4 regions of the Arthrobacter sp. UYEF36 genome follow, and region 4 is predicted to be linked to each of the others. Evidence: riboswitches for the same ligand, from Rfam matches in the RefSeq annotation. Region 4 holds a riboswitch; each other region holds the start of a gene.
The links. Region 4 has a riboswitch for thiamine pyrophosphate ahead of ABIB29_RS14885 (ECF transporter S component). Riboswitches for the same ligand answer to the same signal wherever they lie in the genome.
Positions count from the first base shown of each region.

Region 1: it holds a riboswitch for thiamine pyrophosphate, as region 4 does, so the genes downstream of both, ABIB29_RS02060 (FAD-dependent oxidoreductase) here and ABIB29_RS14885 (ECF transporter S component) in region 4, are expected to answer to the same signal.
Region 2: it holds a riboswitch for thiamine pyrophosphate, as region 4 does, so the genes downstream of both, ABIB29_RS06365 (bifunctional hydroxymethylpyrimidine kinase/phosphomethylpyrimidine kinase) here and ABIB29_RS14885 (ECF transporter S component) in region 4, are expected to answer to the same signal.
Region 3: it holds a riboswitch for thiamine pyrophosphate, as region 4 does, so the genes downstream of both, thiC (phosphomethylpyrimidine synthase ThiC) here and ABIB29_RS14885 (ECF transporter S component) in region 4, are expected to answer to the same signal.

Region 1 covers NZ_JBEPOX010000001.1:422,499-427,449, reverse strand. The annotation lists gene thiS (sulfur carrier protein ThiS) at 1-179, opposite strand, end outside; gene ABIB29_RS02060 (FAD-dependent oxidoreductase) at 164-1,615, opposite strand; TPP riboswitch at 1,609-1,743, opposite strand; gene thiE (thiamine phosphate synthase) at 1,770-2,477, shown strand; gene ABIB29_RS02050 (ferritin-like fold-containing protein) at 2,512-3,183, opposite strand; gene ABIB29_RS02045 (RNB domain-containing ribonuclease) at 3,225-4,745, shown strand.
Region 2 covers NZ_JBEPOX010000002.1:507,124-512,074, forward strand. The annotation lists gene ABIB29_RS06365 (bifunctional hydroxymethylpyrimidine kinase/phosphomethylpyrimidine kinase) at 105-1,682, opposite strand; TPP riboswitch at 1,665-1,762, opposite strand; gene ABIB29_RS06370 (Rne/Rng family ribonuclease) at 1,868-4,951, opposite strand, start outside.
Region 3 covers NZ_JBEPOX010000001.1:847,750-852,700, forward strand. The annotation lists gene ffh (signal recognition particle protein) at 1-205, shown strand, start outside; gene ABIB29_RS03910 (alpha/beta fold hydrolase) at 264-1,013, shown strand; gene thiC (phosphomethylpyrimidine synthase ThiC) at 1,010-2,809, opposite strand; TPP riboswitch at 2,805-2,912, opposite strand; gene ABIB29_RS03920 (amidohydrolase family protein) at 2,990-4,072, shown strand; gene ABIB29_RS03925 (VOC family protein) at 4,173-4,951, shown strand, end outside.
Region 4 covers NZ_JBEPOX010000010.1:53,791-58,741, reverse strand. The annotation lists gene ABIB29_RS14900 (UDP-N-acetylglucosamine 1-carboxyvinyltransferase) at 1-270, opposite strand, end outside; gene ABIB29_RS14895 (energy-coupling factor transporter transmembrane component T family protein) at 367-1,170, opposite strand; gene ABIB29_RS14890 (ABC transporter ATP-binding protein) at 1,167-2,801, opposite strand; gene ABIB29_RS14885 (ECF transporter S component) at 2,818-3,492, opposite strand; TPP riboswitch at 3,559-3,701, opposite strand; gene ABIB29_RS14880 (heme-degrading domain-containing protein) at 3,895-4,440, shown strand; gene ABIB29_RS14875 (DUF4386 family protein) at 4,432-4,951, opposite strand, start outside.

The DNA.
Region 1 (4,951 bases), on a different contig from region 4:
CCGTGCCATTGGCTGCGGGGAACCACCTCCGCGTTGCGGGCCACGGCGACCCCAAGTTTGCCGCCGTCCGCAGATTGGCCGTTCGGGGCCAGCGACCGGCCGGTGACCTGGCTGACGAGGGTGCTGACCGAGGCGCCGTCGGCGAGCGAGTGCTCTGTTCCGTTCAGTCTGATGCGCATACCGTTTCCTTGCTGTGCTCAGGGGTGGTGTCGAGGTGGGTGGTGTCCCGGTGGGCTGTTTCCGGCGGTCCGGTGACCGGCGTGCCGGTGGCGAATCTGTCAGGCCGGAAGTGCGCCCAGCGGGGGTCCGCGACGCCGTCCAGCAGTTGCCGGCAGATCTCCGCGGCAGCGGGGGTAAGCAGGATGCCGTGCCGGAAGAACCCGGTGGCGATGATGAGCCCCGCAACGTCCCCGTGCTGCGGATCAGCGACCCGGCCCAGCAGCGGCGCATTGTCCGGGGTCCCGGGCCGGGCCCGCGCCGTGGCCTCGAGCAGTTCCAGTTCGGCGACGGCGGGGACCAGCTGCTGCGCGTCGCGCAGCAGCTGGTAGACGCCGCCCGCGGACACGGCGCCGCCGGAGGGGTTGCCGCCAGCCGCGTTGCCGCCAGAGGGGTTGCCGCCAGCAGCGTTACCGCCAGCCGGGTTGCCGCGGTCCGAGGCTTCCGTCTGGCTGTCGGATCCGAGGTCATCTTCCCGCTGGGTGGCTCCGATCACCACGGTGCCGTCCTGCCGGGGAACGAGGTAGACCGGCACCCCACGGACCAGTCCCCGCACCGTTGAGGTCAGCAGCGGCCGCAGTTTTTCCGGCACCCGGAGCCGGAGGATGTCGCCGTGGACCGGCCGCAGCGGCAACCGGAGTCCGGCGGGCAGGCCCTTGAGTGCGGCGGCGCCCAGGCCGTTGGCCACAATGGTTTCTTTGGCCCGGACCGTACCGCCGCCGACCAAGCTGGCACCCGCCACCCGTCCGTCCGCCCAGAGCAGCCCGGAAGCGCGCCGGCTGATGATCCGGCAGCGGCTGTCGGCGGCCAGGAGCCCGCCGATCCGGGCGAGCAGGCGGCGGGGGTCCACCTGGTGGTCGGCGGGAATGTCGAAAGCGCAGGAGATGCCCGGGCTCAGGAGCGGCTCACGCAGTCGCGCCTCGCGGACGGTCAGCGGCTCGACAGCGAGGCCGTACGCCTGCTGGACGGCGCGCAGGTCCGCGAGCGCCCGGCGGTCGGCGGCGTCGGCCCCGACGGCGAGGGTCGGCGTCGTGAGGTAACCCGTGCCGGTGTCCGTCCCGGCACGCCCGGCTCCACCATCCGCTCCGGCGTCCAGTCCGGCGGCGAAAGCCGGCCAAAGGCGGGAGGATTCCAGCATGAGTTCGAGGAGGGCTTCCTCCTGGTAGTGCAGTTCACTCACCGGGGCGAGCATGCCGGCGGCCGCCCAGCTGGCGCCGCTTCCGGGGGCGTCGTCGATCAGGGCGACCGACCGGCCCGAGAGTCGCGCTACCCAGGCGATCCCGTGGCCGACGACTCCGCCGCCGATCACGGCAACGTCGTAACATTCCGGGGTTTGGGCGTCATCGGCCAGCGCTGCTTTAGGTCCCGCGGGCGTGCCGCGGGCGGATGTGGGGCACATGAAGGATTCCTTCCCTACGCCGGTACTAACCGGATCAGGTCAAGCGGTCGGCTCTGACGCCCTCTCAGCCCGCCCGCGCCGGACGCCTGTGGCGTGATCGGCTGCGGCGGGCTCCCGCGGTATTCGCCCAGTTTAGAGGAACTAGGCTGAAAGCATGAGCCAGGATGCCGCCCACGCCACTGCCCGCCTTTACCTCTGCACCGGGGCCCGCCAGGACCGGGGCGACTTTGCGGACTTCGTGGACGCGGCCTTTGCCGGCGGCGTTGACATCATCCAGCTGCGCGACAAGTCCCTGGAGGCAGCCGAGGAGCTGGAACTCCTGGAGGTTTTGCACCAGGCGGCCCGCCGACACGACCGTCTCTGGGCCGTCAACGACCGGGCGGACCTCGCCTCGCTCTCCGGGGCGCCGGTGTTCCACATCGGGCAAAAGGACATCCCCCTCGGGGCTGCCCGGGACTTCCTGGGCGAGGACACCGCGATCGGGCTCTCCACCCACAGCCCGGACCAGGTGGACACAGCCATTGCCGCCTCCACCGGCCCCCATGGCCTGGACTACTTCTGTGCCGGGCCGGTGTGGGCCACACCCACCAAGCCGGGGCGCGCCGCCGTCGGACTTGACCTGGTGCGCTACGCGGCCGACGCGACCCGCCGGGCATCGGCCCTGGTCGATGGCGAAGTCGAGCGCGAAGTCGCGGGCGAGGTGCCGTGGTTCGCGATCGGCGGCATTGACCTTGGAAATGTGGAGCAGGTGGTGGAGGCGGGCGCGCGGAGAATCGTGGTGGTCCGCGCCATCACCGAAGCCGACAATCCCGCGGACGCTGCCCGGGCCCTGCTCGCGGCACTCGACGCCGCGGAGAACTGAGCGAGGGAAACTGAAGCCGGTCCGGGCCGTCCGTTCAGCCGGCCAGGCCGAGCTCGGTCATCCGGCGTGAGTGGTTCGCCGCCAGTCCCCCCATCAACTCGCGGACCAGTTCCTTGGACCGGTCCTCGTCCGCGCCGATCAGGCCCCCGATGAAGGCGTGCTCAAAACTCACCCGCTGCGCCTGGGTCAGTGCTTCCCCGAGCAGCCGCCTCGCCCACAGCGCCAGCCGCGAGGCGAGCCGTGGGTCGTCGGCAAGGGCTGTCTTGATCCGCTCCCGCAGCACCGCCGTCGATCCCCCATCGGACTGGATCTGCTCCACCAGGGGCCGGGTTCCGGCGTCGACGTAGCGGGAAATGGCGCGGTAGAAATCGACGGAGAGGGTGTCTATGACGTACGCCTTCATCAGGCATTCGTACCAGTCCGCCGGCCGGGTGCGTTCGTGGAAGTGGTCCACGGACGGTTGGAACGGCAGCATGGCGGCCTCCGCGTCCAAGCCCATGGCGTCGAGTTTGGCGCTCACCAGCTCATAGTGCTGGAACTCGATCACGGCGAGCCGGCCGAGCACCGCACGGTCGTGCAGGGTGGGTGAATACCGTGCATCGGAGGAGAGTCGTTCGAAGGCGGAAAGCTCGCCGTAGGCCATCACGCCGAGCAGATCCATCAGGAAGCTGTTGTAACGGGCAGGATCGGCCGGGGATGTGCTCATGATCCAAGACTAATGGCGTAAATGAAGCTAATCTGATTTTCGTGTCCCATCATCGCTTGACCCCCAGTGTCCACCAGCAGAAGAACCAACTGGCCGAGGCGCTCAACGCGCTGCGCACGACGCTGGAGCTGCCGGGCCCCTTCCCTGAGGACGCACTCCGGGAAGCCAAGGAGGCAGTCGCCGGGCATGAGCTGCCGGAGCTGGACTTCACGCACATCGCGTTTGTGACCATCGATCCGGCGTCCTCCACCGACCTGGACCAGGCCCTCTTCATTGACCGTTCCGGTGAGGGCTATAAGGTCTTCTACGCGATCGCCGACGTCCCCTCCTTCGTGGCCCCTGGCGGGGCCCTCGACGCGGAAACCCGCCGCCGCGGCCAGACCTTCTACACTCCGGACGGCCGGATTCCACTGCATCCGGAAATCATCAGCGAAGAAGCCGGCAGCCTGCTGGCCGGCCAGCACTGCGCTGCGTTTGTCTGGGAATTCGAGCTGGATGCCGCGGCCGAGGTGTCCGCGGTGCTGGTCCGCCGTGCAACCGTCCGCAGCCAGGCGAAGCTCAACTACCGCGGGGTGCAGGCCGAGCTCGACGCCGGCACCGCCGCGCCCGTGCTGCAGCTGCTCAAGGAAGTCGGGATAAAGCGGGTTGAGCTGGAACGGCTCCGCGGCGGCGCCAGCCTGAACATGCCGGAACAGGAAATCGAACAGCTGCCCGACGGCGGCTACCGGATCGCCGCCGCGCCGCCGCTGCCCGTGGAGGACTGGAACGCCCAGATCTCCCTGATGACGGGGATGGCCGCCGCGGAGATCATGCTGGCGGGCAAGGTCGGCATCCTGCGCACCATGCCGGCCCCGGATGAGGCCTCGCTGGCGCATTTCCACCGCCAGACCCGCGCCCTGGGCAAGCCCTGGGACGGCGAAGTCAGCTACGGCGAGTACCTGCGCACCCTCGATCCGACGGACCCCAGGCAGCTGGCGATCGTGCACTCGGCCGGCATGCTATTCCGCGGCGCCGGTTACACCCCCTTCGACGGGACCGTGCCCGAGGCCGCCACCCAGGCCGCCATCGGCGCTGCCTATGCCCACTCCACCGCCCCGCTGCGCCGGCTGATCGACCGGTTCGTCCTGGTGATCTGCGAGGCGCTGAGCAACGGCGCGGCTGTCCCGGACTGGGCCCGGGAGGCCCTTCCCTCCCTTCCGTCGATCATGGCGACCTCGGACCAACTGGCCGCCAAACTGGAGCGGCTCTCCCTCGATACCGTCGAGGCGGCGCTCCTGGTGAACCACGTCGGGCAGGAGTTCGACGCCGTCGTCATTTCCGGTTCCAAACCCGCCGGGAACGGAAAGAACAGGAACGGGAAAAACGCGAACGGAAAGAACGGCAACGGAGGAGGCGGCACCAAGCCGGGAAACGGCAACGGACCCTCCGGGATTGTGCAGATCGCCGAGCCCGCGGTCACCGCCCGCTGCCCCGGCGAACTGGAACCCGGCACCCAGGTCCGGGTGCGGATCGTGTCCTCGGACATTGCCACCCGCGAGGTCCGGCTGGAGCTGGTGGGCTAAGCGATCGGTTGCGCTCCCGCGCGCCGCCTGCGGTGTCAGTCGAGGATCCTGGCTGCGTGCGGCTAGACTGGAAGGGTAGATATGGATGCCCGGTCGTTGATTTCCTTGATTTTCGAACTCAACAAGCCCGCCCCTACGCGATCTTGAGATAGACCCGCTGGTCCCCAGTGCCAGCATTTAGATAGCCCGCGATCGGCTTCCACTGG
Region 2 (4,951 bases), on a different contig from region 4:
AAGGGAGGTACGTGGTAGGCGCCACTCTGTATGGACAGGGTGTTGCCGCAACGACTTCCGGAACCGTGCCCACCTATCGTACAGGCTCCGTCCGGCTCCCGGGCTCAGGCGTGCAGCCGCGGCGCGTCGAAGAAATCGACCTCGTACCGGGCGGACTGCCGGAACGCCGTCATCATGGCCTGCCGTTCGCTCTCCGAGGCCGCTCTTGCCGCTGCGTCGGCATAGGCGACCGCCTGCCGGGTGGCGGCGGCGAACGCCTCATCCGCGTAGGTGCGCAGCCACGCCGCATAGGGATGCGCGTCCGGGGCGCCGGCGGCGAGGAACTGCGCGTGCAGGGTCTCCCCGACCTCGGCGTAGAGCCAGAAGCACGGCAGTACAGCGGCCACCAGCACCCCGTAGCTGCCGGAGACCGAGGCAGCCAGCAGATGGTCCACGTAGGACTTGGTGACCGGTCCCAGCGTCACACCCGCCGAACGGGTGCCCAGCCAGGTGCGGTGCAGCTCCGACTCGACTTCGAGGCAGTTCTGTGCGGAACGGGCCCAGAAGAGCTGCTCGGCCTCTGTGGGCGCGATCGCCGCGGCGCGGGCCAGGACGCGGGAGTAGCCGTTCAGGTACAGGGCGTCCTGGGCGAGGTAGTAGGCAAACTCCTTCTCCGGCAGCGACCCGACGGCCAGGGCCTTGATGAAGTCCAGTCCATAGATCGCCGCCAGGTCCCCGGTGGCCGCTTCCCGGAGCGCGGCGGCGAAGGTCCCCGCGGCCGGGACGCGGCCGGTCCTGCCATGGTCCTGGGTGTGCTGCTGGACGTGGTGGAAATGATGGACCGGGCCGTTGCCGGTTCCGACGTCGAGGTCCGCCGAGGTGCGCAGGGCCTCCTGCAGCCAGGGCTTGACCTCGCGGAGCGCGGTCTCCCAGTCCCCCGGCCCGGCTTGTCCCATGATTCTGGCCTGCACGGTCGCCATCGCCGAGGACAACGAGCATCCGGTGCCGTGGCTGTTGCGGGTGGGCACCCGCTCCCCCGGCACCACAACGACGTCCTGGGCCAGCAGTCCTCCGGTGTTGACCAGCGCATCCGGGCAGCCGCCGCCGTCGAGGTGGCCGCCCTTCACCAGGACCGTCGCCCCGGTCTGCGCGGCGAGCCGTTTGCCCTGTTGCAGCGCCACAGCCCAGTTTCCGGCGACGGGCTCGTCGAGCAGGAGGGCGAGTTCGGCGAGGTTGGGGGTGATCAGGTCCGCGTACGGCAGCAGCGCCAGCAACGCCGTCTCGGCGGACGCCTGGAGCAGCCGGTCGCCACTCGTCGCCACCATCACCGGGTCCAGGACGACGACGGCGGGCCGGACCTTCTCCAGCCAGCTGCGGACGGCGTCGATCACGGCAGCATCCCCCAGCATCCCGATTTTGACGGCGTCGATGTCGATGTCCTGGCTGACGGCGTCCAGCTGTGCTGTGAGGAACGCTGCCGGCGGGACATGGACGGCGCTGACGCCGCGGGTGTTCTGCGCGGTCAGGGCGGTGATGGCCGCCATGCCGTAGCCGCCGTGCGCGGCGATGCTTTTGAGGTCGGCCTGGATCCCGGCGCCGCCGGAGGGGTCGGATCCGGCGATCGCGAGCACCCGCGGGATCCGGGGTGCCGAGGGGGCAGGGACACACGGAAGAAACGTAGAGGTGGTGGTCAAGAGAGACATCCCTTCGCCGGTGCTAACCGGACAGGTTCAACGGGTCTGGATCTCAGCCGGCTCGATGCGCGGCACCCCGTGTCAGGTTTCCAGCCTAGCCGTATCCCTTAACGAAGTCGCGGGTGCGGCCCGGACCTGGTCGTATTGCTACGCCGTCCGGACCGCACCCGCGGCCCTGCTGAACTGTTCCGGTGCTAGAGCTCCGAGGCCGGAACCCCGACTCCGAGGATGATCGGTTCGCTCGCGGCAGGCCTGGCCGCCGGCGTGGTGGCCGCCGGGACCTTGGCCTCATGCACCGAAATGGCGGCGGCCTGCCGGGTTTCCTGGCGTTGTTCCACCGAGGTCTCGTTGGCTGCACCCTGGGCGCGGCTGGCGCTGCGGTTGCGGCGTCCACGGCGTGCCCGGGAGGTGCCGGCCTCGGCTTCCGCTTCGGTCTGGGAACCCGGCGCCTGGGCGCGTCCCGGTCCGGTTCCGCCCGTGCGCGCCGGAGCGGCCGTTGCGGTCCGGGCTGCCGGAGCCTTCGTTGCCGGCGCATTCACGGACGGCGCAGCCGTTTCCTGCAGAGCCGGTTCCTGCGCGGCCGGTTCCTGCGCGGCCGGAGCCGTGGCTGTCGGGGCCGTGGCTGTCGGGGCCGTGGCTGCCGGTGCCTCGGCTGCCGGTGCCTCGGCTTCACCCAGGTGGGCGAAGGCCTCGGTCAGGAGGTCCAGGGTGAGCGCAGGCGCACTGGACTCGTCTCCGTGTTCCACGAACGGCAGGGCGACCTGCTCGCCGCCGAACGTCAGCACGGCGGCGGGACGTCCGGCAGCTTCCTCCGTGGCGGCCAGCTCGACGGCTGCCTTGAGGGCGGCCTGGCGGGTCCCGGCGTCGGCAGCGGTGGCCGCTTCCCCGTCATGCAGGTGGGCGGCGTGCGCCGCGGCCGCGATGTTCGCCAGCGCCGCGCGCGTGGTCTCGGCCTTGGCGTGGCGCTCGGCCTCGGTGGGCTCGGCGTGGACTGCTGCCGGGGCGGACTGCTCGTCCGTGCCCTGGCCGCCCCTGCCGCGGCGGCGGCCCTTGCGTTCGGTCCGCGCGGCGGCGGGCTGGTGCTCAGTGCGCGGAACGTGGTGCTCGGCCGCCACGACGTTGGCGCGGCGGTGCTCCACCGGCTCATCGTGGGTGACGATGCCCCGGCCGGCGCAGGTTTCGCACTGTTCGCCGAAGACTTCCAGCAGCCCGGTGCCCATCCGCTTGCGCGTCATCTGCACGAGGCCCAGCGAGGTTACCTCGGCGACCTGGTGCTTGGTCCGGTCCCGTCCCAGGCACTCCACCATGCGGCGCAGCACGAGGTCGCGGTTCGATTCGAGCACCATGTCGATGAAGTCGATCACGATGATGCCGCCGATGTCGCGGAGCCGGAGCTGCCGGACGACTTCCTCGGCTGCTTCGAGGTTGTTCTTGGTGACAGTTTCTTCGAGGTTGCCGCCGCTGCCGGTGAATTTGCCGGTGTTGACGTCCACCACGGTCATGGCTTCGGTGCGGTCGATCACGAGGGAGCCGCCGGAGGGCAGGAAGACCTTGCGGTCCAGGGCCTTGTGGATCTGCTCGTCGATGCGCCACGCGGCGAAGATGTCCGTGTCCTTGGTCCACTTCTCCAGCCGGCCCACGAGATCCGGCGCGACGTAGGTGACGTAGGCCTCGATGGTGTCCCAGGCTTCCTCGCCGGAGACGATCAGCTTGGAGAAGTCCTCATTGAAGACGTCACGGACCACCTTGATGGTCAGGTCGGGTTCGCCGTAGAGCAGTTCGGGGGCGAGGATCTTGGTCGAGGTCGACTGTCCCTCGATTCCTTCCCACTGGGCGCGGAGGCGGTTGATGTCGTGCGTGAGCTCTTCCTCGGACGCACCCTCGGCGGCGGTGCGGACAATGACGCCCGCATCTTCCGGCAGGCGGTCCTTGAGGATCCGCTTCAGGCGGTTGCGTTCGACGTCGGGCAGCTTGCGGGAGATTCCGGTCATGGAACCGCCGGGGACGTACACGAGGTAGCGGCCGGGCAGCGAGATCTGGCTCGTGAGGCGGGCGCCCTTGTGCCCGACCGGGTCCTTGGTGACCTGGACCAGCACGGAGTCGCCGGATTTCAGCGCGTTTTCGATCCGGCGCTGCTTGCCCTCGAGGTTGACGGATTCCCAGTTGACTTCACCGGCGTAGAGCACGGCGTTGCGGCCGCGTCCAATGTCGACGAAGGCTGCTTCCATGGACGGCAGCACATTCTGGACCTTGCCCAGGTAAACGTTGCCGATCAGGGAATCCTGCTGGGTCTTTGACACGAAGTGTTCGGCCAGGACGCCGTCCTCGAGGACGCCGATCTGGATTCTGTCATCGCGCTGGCGGACGATCATCTGGCGGTCGACCGATTCGCGCCTGGCCAGGAACTCGGCCTCGGTGATGACGGTGCGGCGGCGGCCGGTGTCGCGGGATTCGCGGCGGCGCTGCTTCTTCGCTTCAAGCCGGGTGGAACCCTTGAGGGACGTGACGCGGTTGTTGACGGGCGCCTCGGTGGCTGCACGGGGTGCACGGACGCGGGTCACCGTGTTGGGCGGATCGTTGTCGTCCCCGCCGGTCAGTTCCAGGTCCTGGTCACCACGGCGGCGGCGGCGGCGGCGGCGCGAGGTCACGCCGTCTTCGAGCTGCCCCTCGGCGCCCTCTTCTGCTTCTTCTTCGGCGTCTTCAGATTCGCTTTCGGCACCGGCCTCGCTGTCGGATCCGCGGCTGCTGCGTCCACGGCGCCCGCGGCTGCGGCGGCGGCGGCGGCTTCCGGCGTCCTCGCCTTCACCTTCCTCGCCCTCTTCTTCGTCAGCTTCTGCCACAGCGGCGGCCGCCGGGGCCGGGCGCACGGCGGCGGCCAGGTCGGGTGCCTGGAAGATCATCGAGGTGACCGCTCCCGGCTCAAGGAAAAGCGAGGCGGCGGCGGAGGAGGGTGCTTCGGCCGGCGTTTCTTCCGCTGCCACAGGGGCTGCGGCGGGTGCCTTGACGGGGGCGGAGACGACGGATGCTGCCTCCGGGGGGACAACGGTTTCCTCCGCGGCCGGAGTCTCGTTGACGGATTCGCCTGCCGGGGCCGGGGCGGCGGGGGCTTCCACGGCGGGGGCAGCGGCCTTGGCGCGGCTGGCGCGGCGCCGGACCGGCTTCTCTGCCGGAGCTGCAGCGGCCTCGGCGGCCGGGGCGGCGGCAGCCTCTGCTGCCGGGGTGTCGGCGTCATCAGCGAAGGCCGGGAGGGGTTCGGCGACCTTGCGGGCGCGGGAACG
Region 3 (4,951 bases), on a different contig from region 4:
TGCCAAGAGCGCACCCAAGAAGAAGGCCCGCTCCGGCAACCCGGCCAAGGCCGCCCAGGAGCTTAAGGATGCCCAGGCCCGGCGGGCCGAGGGCGCCAAGGCCCTTCCGACCGGTGCCGCGTTCGGCCAGCAGGGCGGCGACTTCGATCCCTCCCAGCTGAACCTGCCCAAGGGCTTCGACAAGTTCCTCGGCGGCGGCAAATAGGCCCTGCCGGCCCAGATGTCGCCGGCCCGTTGCCGGGCCGGTGTCATAGGGTTAGATCATGTTCAAGCAGCGCGTAGTCTTCGTCCACGGGGCGGGCAGCTTCGGTGCTGCGGCGTGGCCGAAACAGCACGGGATGGCGCTGAACTACGACGCGCTGTTCCTGCGCCGGCACGGGTATGACCCCGTTGCGGAACCGCTGGAAACCGACTTCGCCGCCGACGCCGCCATCGTCCTCCGTGCCCTGGCCGACGACGGCCGCGGCGAGGCCGGCGGCCACGTCGTCGCGCACTCACAGGGAGCCATCTCCGCGATGCTGGCCGCCGTCGAACGGCCGGACCTGGTGCATTCGCTGACCCTCGTGGAACCGGCCTGCCTCTCGCTCACCGCGGAACTGCCGGCGACGGCGGCGCACCGTGCCTTGATGCAGCCGCTCTTCGAGGTCCGCCACCACCTCAGCGATGAGGATTTCCACCGCGAATTCGTCCGCCGGGTGTTCGCCGCCCATACCCCGGCCCAAGCGACCCTTGGCGCCCCCAGCCCGGAAGACCAGCGGGAGGCGCGCCGCCTGCGCCTGCAGGTTCCGCCCTGGGAGGCCCCGCTGCAGATTGTCCCCGGCGTCCCCACTTTGGTCCTGACCGGCGGCTGGGAGCCGCTGTATGAGGAGATCGCGGGCTACCTGCGTGAGACCGGCGCCCTGCACCGCACCGCGGCGGGCGGGCACCGGCCGCAGGACTCAGCAGAGGGGAACCGGCTCATCCGGGCGTTCATCGCCGGCGTCGGCCGGCAGCAGCACGCCCACGCCTCCTAGCCGCCGGGGCCGCCCACGGCAGGCGCCGGCAGGTAGACCTTTCCGCCCGAGGCGATGAATTCGTTGCTCTTTTCCCGCATCCCGGCTGCCAGCACGGACTGCGGGTCCGCGGAACCGTATTCGTCCCGGATGTCCTGGCTGATCCGCATGGAGCAGAACCTGGGCCCGCACATCGAGCAGAAATGTGCCGTCTTGGCCGGCTCCGCGGGGAGCGTCTCATCGTGGAACGCCTCGGCCGTCACCGGGTCCAGGGACAGCGCGAACTGGTCCCGCCAGCGGAACTCAAACCGTGCCTTGGACAGGGCATCGTCGCGTTCATGAGCACCGGCGTGGCCCTTGGCCAGATCGGCGGCGTGGGCGGCGATCTTGTAGGTGATCACGCCGGTCTTGACGTCGTCCTTGTTGGGCAGTCCCAGGTGTTCCTTGGGGGTGACGTAGCAAAGCATGGCTGTTCCATGGCGGGCAATCTCGGTGGCGCCGATCGCCGAGGTGATGTGGTCATAGCCGGGGGCAATATCAGTGACCAGCGGACCCAGTGTGTAGAACGGGGCGCCCTTGCAGAGTTCCTGCTGGCGCTCGACGTTTTCCCGGACGAGGTGGAACGGCACATGCCCGGGGCCCTCCACCATGACCTGGACATCCAAATCCCAGGCCCGCTGCGTGAGCTCGGCCAGGGTGTCCAGCTCGGCGAACTGCGCCGCGTCGTTGGCATCCGCCGTCGAGCCGGGCCGCAGCCCGTCACCGAGGGAGAACGCGACGTCGTAGCGGGCGAAGATCCTGCACAGCTCATCGAAGTGGGTGTAGAGGAAGTTCTCCTGGTGGTGGGCCAGGCACCAGCCGGCCATGATCGCTCCGCCGCGGGACACGATGCCGGTGACCCGGTTGGCCGTCAGCGGCACATAGCGCAGCAGCACTCCGGCGTGGATGGTCATGTAGTCCACACCCTGCTCGCACTGCTCGACCACGGTGTCCCGGAAAATCTCCCACGTCAGGGCGTTGGCCTCGCCGTTGACCTTTTCCAGTGCCTGGTAGATCGGGACCGTCCCGATGGGCACGGGGGAGTTGCGGATGATCCATTCGCGGGTGGTGTGGATGTCGTCCCCGGTGGAGAGGTCCATAACGGTATCCGCGCCCCAGTGGGTGGCCCATTGGAGCTTGTCGACTTCCTCCGCGATGGAGCTGGTCACGGCCGAGTTGCCGATGTTGGCGTTGATTTTCACCAGGAACGCCTTGCCGATGATCATCGGCTCGGATTCGGGGTGGTTGACGTTGCTGGGGATGATGGCGCGGCCCGCCGCCACCTCGGAGCGGACCAGTTCGACGTCGCAGTTCTCGCGCAGCGCGACGAACCGCATCTCCTGCGTGATCGCCCCGTCCCGCGCGTACCGCATCTGCGTGACCGTCGTGCCGTCGACGGCGCGGCGCGGCACCGGGCGGGCGCCCCTCCACTCGGCCGACGCCGCACCACGGCGGACCGCGGACTTGCCGTCGTCGAGCAGCTCCCGTTCCCGGCCGGCGTAGGGTTCGGTGTCCGCCCTGGCCTCAATCCAGGGGGCACGGAACGGCTCCAGCCCGCGGACCGGTTCACTCCCGGGGCCCGCGGTGCGGTACACGCGGAACGGGGCGTTGGCGGCGCCGCCGGGGGAGTCGGCCAGCGCGATTTCGGTCACCGGGACGCGGATGCCGTGGTCGGCGTCCGTGATGAAAGCCAGGGAGTGGGACTTCAGCGATTGCGTGGTTGTCGCCTGGACAGCCTGACTGCGGACAGGGCTGTGCTGGGTTAATTGGGTATTCACGAAAATACTCACTTCCTTCGCCGGCATTACCCGGACAGGTTCAACGGTCGCAGGCTGCATCAGCCCGATCTCAGCCCCTGCAAGGGCACCCGTGTGGTCGTAGACGAAGCTACCACAGGCCGTCCGGAGGGCCGCCGCGTGTGACGCCGCCCGGTCAGGCCGAGGCTTAGGCTTGAAGCCATGACCAGCATCATCGAGTTCACCGGCCCCATTCTCACCGCGGCGGACCAGGAACGCCGCGGGCTCTGGTCGGTGGACGGGTTGCTGACCTTCGACCGTCCGGCCGCCGCACCGGACCTCGTGCTGGACGGCTGGGTCATCCCCGGGCTCGTCGACGCGCACTGCCACATCGGCCTCGGCCCCGGCGGGGACGTGACCGGGCAGCAGGCGGAGCAACAGGCCCGGGCGGACCGCGACGCCGGCACCCTGCTGGTCCGCGACGCCGGCGCCGTGCACGACACCCGCTGGCTCCAGCGGCGCGCCGACCTGCCGCGCATCATCCGTGCAGGCCGGCATATCGCCAGGACGCGGCGTTACCTGCGGGGCTTCGCCGTCGAGGTTGAACCCGATGGCCTGGTCGAGGCCGTGCGCAAGCAGGCGCGCGCCGGCGACGGCTGGGTGAAGCTCGTGGGGGACTGGATCGACCGCGACGCCGGCGACCTGGCCGCGAGCTTCCCGGCCGGAACGCTGAAAGACGCCGTCGCTGCCGCCCACGATGAGGGCGCCCGCGTGACGGCACACTGCTTCGCCGAGGACACCCTCGATGACATGCTCGACGCCGGGACCGACTGCATCGAGCACGCCACGGGCCTGCTCCCCAGGCACCTGCCGCGGTTCGTCGAACAGGGCGTGCCGATCGTGCCCACGCTCATCAACATCGCCACGTTCCCGGACATCGCCGCGCAGGCCCAGGCGAAGTTCCCCCGGTACGCGGCGCACATGCGCTCCCTGTGGGAGCGCCGGGCGGAACGCGTCCTGGCAGCCTTCGAGGCCGGCGTTACGATCTACGCCGGGACGGACGCCGGCAGCGTCATCCAACACGGGCGCATCGTTGACGAACTCCAGGCGCTGCACGCGGCCGGGCTCCCCGCCGCGGCGGCCCTCGGCGCCGGCGCCTGGGCCGCCAGGGAGTGGCTCGGGGCGGACGGGATCACCGACGGCGCCAGCGCCGATGTCCTGGTCTGCGCCGAGGATCCGCGCCGCAACCTGGCCACCCTCCAGAACCTCAAGGGCATCGTGCTGCGCGGAGAACTGGTCCGCTAGAACCTTCGCGCTCCATTAGGAATAAATTGAAGCTTCAAGTAATTTATATCTATGAAGGGTCATCGACGGACGGTGGCCGCCGAAGCATCGGAGCGATCACATGACTGCAGAAACCAGCACCCAGGATCTTCTTCCCGCCGAACTCGCCATGGGCACCGTGATGCTCAAGGTCGGCGACATGAAGCTTATGACGGACTACTACCAGCGCGCCCTCGGCCTCGACGTCGTGGCCGAGCAGGACGGCGGGCTCTACCTCGGACGCAAGCGGAAGCCGCTGGTCCACCTGGCACCGGCCCCCGGGCTGAACCTGCCCGCCCGCGGCGAGGCAGGTCTCTTCCACACGGCGCTGCTGTTTGAGGACCAGTCCTCGCTGGCAGCCACCGTCGCCAGTGCGGCACAGTTCGAGCCGCAGTCCTTTACCGGCAGCGCCGACCACCTCGTCAGCGAGGCCTTCTATTTCAATGACCCCGAAGGCAACGGCATCGAGCTCTACTGGGACCGGCCCCGCGACGCCTGGTCCTGGGACGGCAAGAACGTGGTGATGGACAGCCTGGCCCTGCCCCCGCAGCGCTACCTCGAGCAGCACCTCACCGAGGCGTCGCTGGCCGGCCAGCGCGAGGCCGATGCCGGCGTCGGGCATGTCCACCTGCAGGTCGGCGACGTCCAGTCCGCCCAGGACTTCTATGTCGGAACCCTCGGGTTCGAAAAGACGGCGGGCTGGCACGGGCAGGCCCTGTTCGTCTCGGCCGGCGGCTACCACCACCACATGGCCATGAACGTCTGGAACAGCCGCGGCGCCGGCCCCCGCCGCGACACCCTGGGCCTGGGCGAGGTGCTGATCGAGGTACCGGCCGGGGACGACGTCGGCGCCCTCGCTGA
Region 4 (4,951 bases):
GTTGACGTCGACGGAGCCGGAGAGGGTGCGGCCGCCCTCGACCCGGAGGTGCGTCATGGCCGGCCGGCCCACCTTGACGATGCTCCGGCCGAAGATGGACTCGAGCCGCTGGATCATTTTCAGGCTCAGGTTCTGCTTGCCCTGTTCCATGCGGGCAACCGCGCTCTGGCTGGTTCCCAGCTCGGCGGCGAGCTGCCCCTGGGTCCAGCCTTTCTGGCCACGGGCGTCGCGGAGCAGGGCTCCGACTTCTTCAGCAGTCTCTTGAGTCATTCCCAGAAAATATCACGGATGATTTATTCTCCTCCGCGGTTCCGGCCGAAATGCCGTGTAGCTCACAGAAATACCCGCGCCGTGCGATAACAGCCGTTACTGCCGTGCGAGGAAGACCATGTTCCAGGTCCCCGCCGCGAGCGAGGCGGCGACGGCTGCGCCGGCCATCAGCACCCCTCCCAGCAGCACCCAGGCATCCACCCCGCTGAAGGTCGATTTCCGCGCCCAGGTCCGGTGTGCGCCGCCGAAGCCCCGGGCCTCCATGGTGACCGCGAGCCGGGAGGCGCGCCGGACAGCCTGCACCAGCAGCCCGAAGCTCTGCCCCAGGGTGGCGCGGAGCCGCTGCAGCGGACTCCCGTGGGAGCCCACACCGCGGGCACGGCGTGCCATGCCAATGGTCTGCCATTCTTCGGCCATGAGCCCCACGAGCCGCATCGCGGCCAGCGTCCCGAGGACGAAGCGGTGCGGCAGCTTCGCCTTCTGCGCGAGGGCGTCGGCCAGGTCCGTGGGGTCCGTGCAGCTCATCAGCAGCACTGCCGGCAGGGCAATGGCCAGGCCGCGGAGCATGAACCCCAGCCCGAGCTCAAGGGATCCTTCGCTGATAGACCAGATCCTGGCGTCCAACAGGATGCTCCCGCTGTCCGGCGCCAGGATCGTGGTGCTCCAGCCGCCCAGTGCGGCGGCCAGGATCAGCGGCCAGCCGCGCTGCCAGAGCAGGCCGAGAGTCAGCCCGGCCAGCGGAAGGATCGCCAGCTCGAAGGCCAGGGCCACCGAGGCGGACACCCAGTCGATGGACAGCGCCAGCACCATCGTGATGAGCATCACGGCGGCGAACTTTGCCAGCGGGTTGGCGCGGGTCAGCAGGGCATGGTTGCCGCGCAGCATCAGTTCCTGCCTCATGGCGCGGCGACCTTCCCGGGTTCCTGGTGTTCGGGGGCCCGGAGGCTCAGCTCGGTGCCGCCCAGGACCTCGCTGAATTCGGCATCGTGCGTCACGGACACGACGGCGGTGCCGTCGTCGAGCAGCTCGGAGAGGAAGGAAGCCAGTTCCGCCCAGGTGTTGGCGTCCTGGCCGAAGGTGGGTTCGTCCAGGACGAGCACCTGCGGATGGGCGGCGAGGATGGTGGCTACCGACAGGCGCCGTTTTTCGCCGCCCGAGAGCGTGTAGGGGTTGGCGTCCACCAGCTCCGTGAGCCGCAGCCGCTCCAGCAGTTCGTCCACGCGTTCCTCGCCGCGGCCCAGATGCCGGGGCCCAAACATCAGCTCATCGAGCACCCGCCCGGTGACGAACTGGTGCTCGGGTTCCTGGAACACGGTGCCGATCCTGGCGATCAGCTGCTGCGCCTTCCACCGGTACGGATCGATCCCGGCACCGGCGCTGAGATCCAGCGTGGCAGAAACCGTGCCGGACACGGGCGCGAGCAGGCCGGCGAGCGTGAGGGCGAAGGTGGACTTCCCGGAGCCGTTGGGGCCGGTGATGGTCAGGGCCTCCCCGGCCCGGACCTGGGCCGTGATGCCGGACTGCACGGGTTTCGGCGGGATGGGCCGGAAACCGCCGCGGAGACCGGCCCGGCGCGGCCGTTCGCGCGACACGGCCAGGCTTTCCGCGGCCAGCAGGAGCCGCCCCGCGGTGCTGGCGCCGGCTGCGTTCCCTCCCGGCGCGCCGGACGCGCCGGCATCCCGCGCACCGCCGCGCGCCCGGGTCGGCGGCACGTAGCCCGGCACCCAGACGCCCGCCGCGGTAAGCATGTCCCGTGCCTGCGCCAGGACCTGGTCCGGCGGCCCGTCGATCAACACGGCGGAGTCAGTGGCCGATCCCGGCTGCAGCACCACAATCCGGTCCACAAGGTCCTTCCAGACCGAAACCCGGTGCTCCACCACCACCAGGGTGGCTCCGGTCTTCTCCAGGCAGCGGCCGACGGCGTCGCGGACTTCCAGGACGCCGGCAGGATCCAGGTTGGCGGTCGGTTCGTCGAGCAGGATCAGCCCGGGGCGCATCGCCAGGATGCCGGCGAGCGCCAGGCGCTGCTTCTGCCCGCCGGAAAGCGCAGACGTCGGGTGGTCCAGCGGCAGCCGTCCCAGCCCGACGTCGTCCAGCGCTTCCGCTACCCGTGACCAGATATCCGCCGGGGGCACGGAGAGGTTTTCCGCGCCGAAGGCGACATCGTCGCCGAGGCGCGAGAGCACCACCTGGGTCTCCGGGTCCTGCTGCATCAGCCCGGCCCGGCCGCGCCGGGCCCGCGGCGGGGCGCCGTCGATCAGCAGGCTGCCGGCCTCGTCCGCGTCCTCGGGGTCCGCCGCCGCGGCAGGCGCGCGCTCAGTGCTGCCCGCGGCGCTGTCACCGAGCACACCGGCCAGGGCGTGGAGCAGCGTGGATTTGCCGGCACCCGAGGGTCCCAGCAGCAGCACGCGCTCCCCGGGCCGGATGTCCAGGTCCAGGCCGCTGACGGCGGGCCGGGACCGGCCGGCGTGCCGCCAGCCCCAGCCACGGGCGGTGATTGCGGCCGGGCGGACTGTATCGGAGGTTGTCATGATCAGTGTGCGGACGTCAGGAGAAGACCGGCTCCGCGGCTGCCTTGCGGGAGGCAAAGGAACTCAGCACCCCGGTCCTGGCCAGGCCGCGGGTGGCGAGCCAGGACAGCCCGCCGGCGATCACGGCGCCGGAGATGGCAGTGAAAATGATGTACGCGAGCTTGTCGCCGCCGGCGTAGGCGATGTTCCAGCCCCAGGGCATGAATGAATCGTTCAGACCGCAGAACAGGCCCGCCCCGGCACCGGCCAGCAGGGACACCGGCAGGTTGAACTTCCTGTACATAAAGGCGGCGAAGACCAGTTCGGCGCCAAGGCCCTGCAACAGGCCGGAGATGAGCACCGTGGTGCCGTACTGCGAGCCCATGATCAGCTCGCCGGTGGCGGCCACGGCTTCGCAGAACAGCGCGGCGCCCGGTTTGCGGATGATGAGCATGCCCAGCACCGCGGGGATCATCCAGCCGCCGGCGTAAAGCCCGGTGAGCGGCGGGTAGAACGCGTTCACGGGGGCGGAAATGAGGTTGGCGCCCTGGGACCAGGCCCAGAAAATCACGCCGCCGGCCACCGCGATCAACGCGGCCACCACAATGTCCACCACACGCCAGTTATGGCTGCGTCGGGCGGGCGTGGTGGCAGATTCGTGCCCGGCAGGTTCGTGCCCGGCGGGTTCGTGCTTGGCTGATGTGTCAGTCATATCGTCCTCCTGAGGAACAGGAGGGGAGAGTGACCCGGGTCCCGCAGCTTCCGCCGCCGCCCCGCGCACTCTGAGAACTCGACTCCCTTGCGCCGGTACTAACCGGATCAGGTTCGAGGGTCTGCGGCTGTCCGCACTCTCAGCGCCCACCTGTGGTTCCCCGGATTCCTCCGGTGATGCCCGACGGCGGCGCTCCCCTGTCGTATGTAAATATCGCCCTTGTGGGCGTGGCCCAGTTTACACCCGTGGCGGGTTGTTTTCCGGGGCCGTCCGTCACAATCCGCCGGCTTCGGCCCCGGTGACCGGCAACGGCCGGCTTGGTAGAGTCGGCACAGCATCGGAACTCCGGACGCCGCGGTCCGCAGGCCACCAACGGCGGCTAACCAACGGAAGCTGAATCATTTGACCAACTCATCAGTGTCTTCCCCCGGCTACGACCCGGACTCGGCAGAACCGCAGCCGCACGGATCCCTGGCGGCGCTCATCGGCCGCATCCTGGCCGAAATGGATGAGTTGCAGTTCCGGTCATTCAGCAAAGACGACGCCCTGGACCTCGGACTTCTCCTGGTTGAACTTGGCCGGCAGCGCTCCCATCCGATCGCCATCGACATCACCAAGGGTGAGCAGGTGCTTTTCCACGCGGCACTGGAGGGCGCCACTCCGGACAACGAGCGCTGGATCCGGGCCAAACAGCGTACTGCCGTGCGGTACGAAGTCCCGTCGCTGCTGGTCGGTCTTCGGGCCCGGGCGGCCGGGCGGAGGATCGAGGACAACGACTGGTTCGACGAGATGGAGTTCGCCGCGCATGGTGGTGCTTTCCCCATCTATCTGCGCGGAACCGGTATGGTCGCCACGGTCACAGTGTCGGGGTTGCCGCAGAAAGCCGATCACGACCTCGTGGTCGAAGCCTTGTCGGAAATCCTCGGCCGCTCCGGGACGTCAGGCTAGCCTGCTGCTCCTGCCCCTGCCCCGGGGTGTCAGCGCCGCCAGCCGGATCAGCGCAACCCCTACCGCCACGAACCAGACCCACATCAGCACCCCGTAACCCCAGTAGGACTCCGGCACCGCGTGCCGGAGCGCCTCCGCAATGCTGCCCAGTCCGCCGGTGACGATCCCCAGCCACGCGAGGGCCCGTGGCAGCACACCCTTCAGCATGACGACGGAGATCAGCAGGATGCCGAGCGCCGACAGAACGCCGACGGCGGCGGGGGTGTTGTTCTCGGCCACGATGGCCTCGGCGGCGGTCGCGTAGCGGAGCCTGGCGGCGTCGTCGGGCGCGGCCGCGTATCGATCGCTGAGGTAGGCGAGCACCAGGGAGCCCCTGCTGGTGACCGGGACGGCGAGGATCAGCCCCCACGACAGGGCACCGGTCACGGCGGCCAGCAGGGCCAGGCTCTTATCGAGTGGGGCCAGGGCCAGGAAAAGCGCCACGAACACCAGCACCGGCAGGACGTTCGGC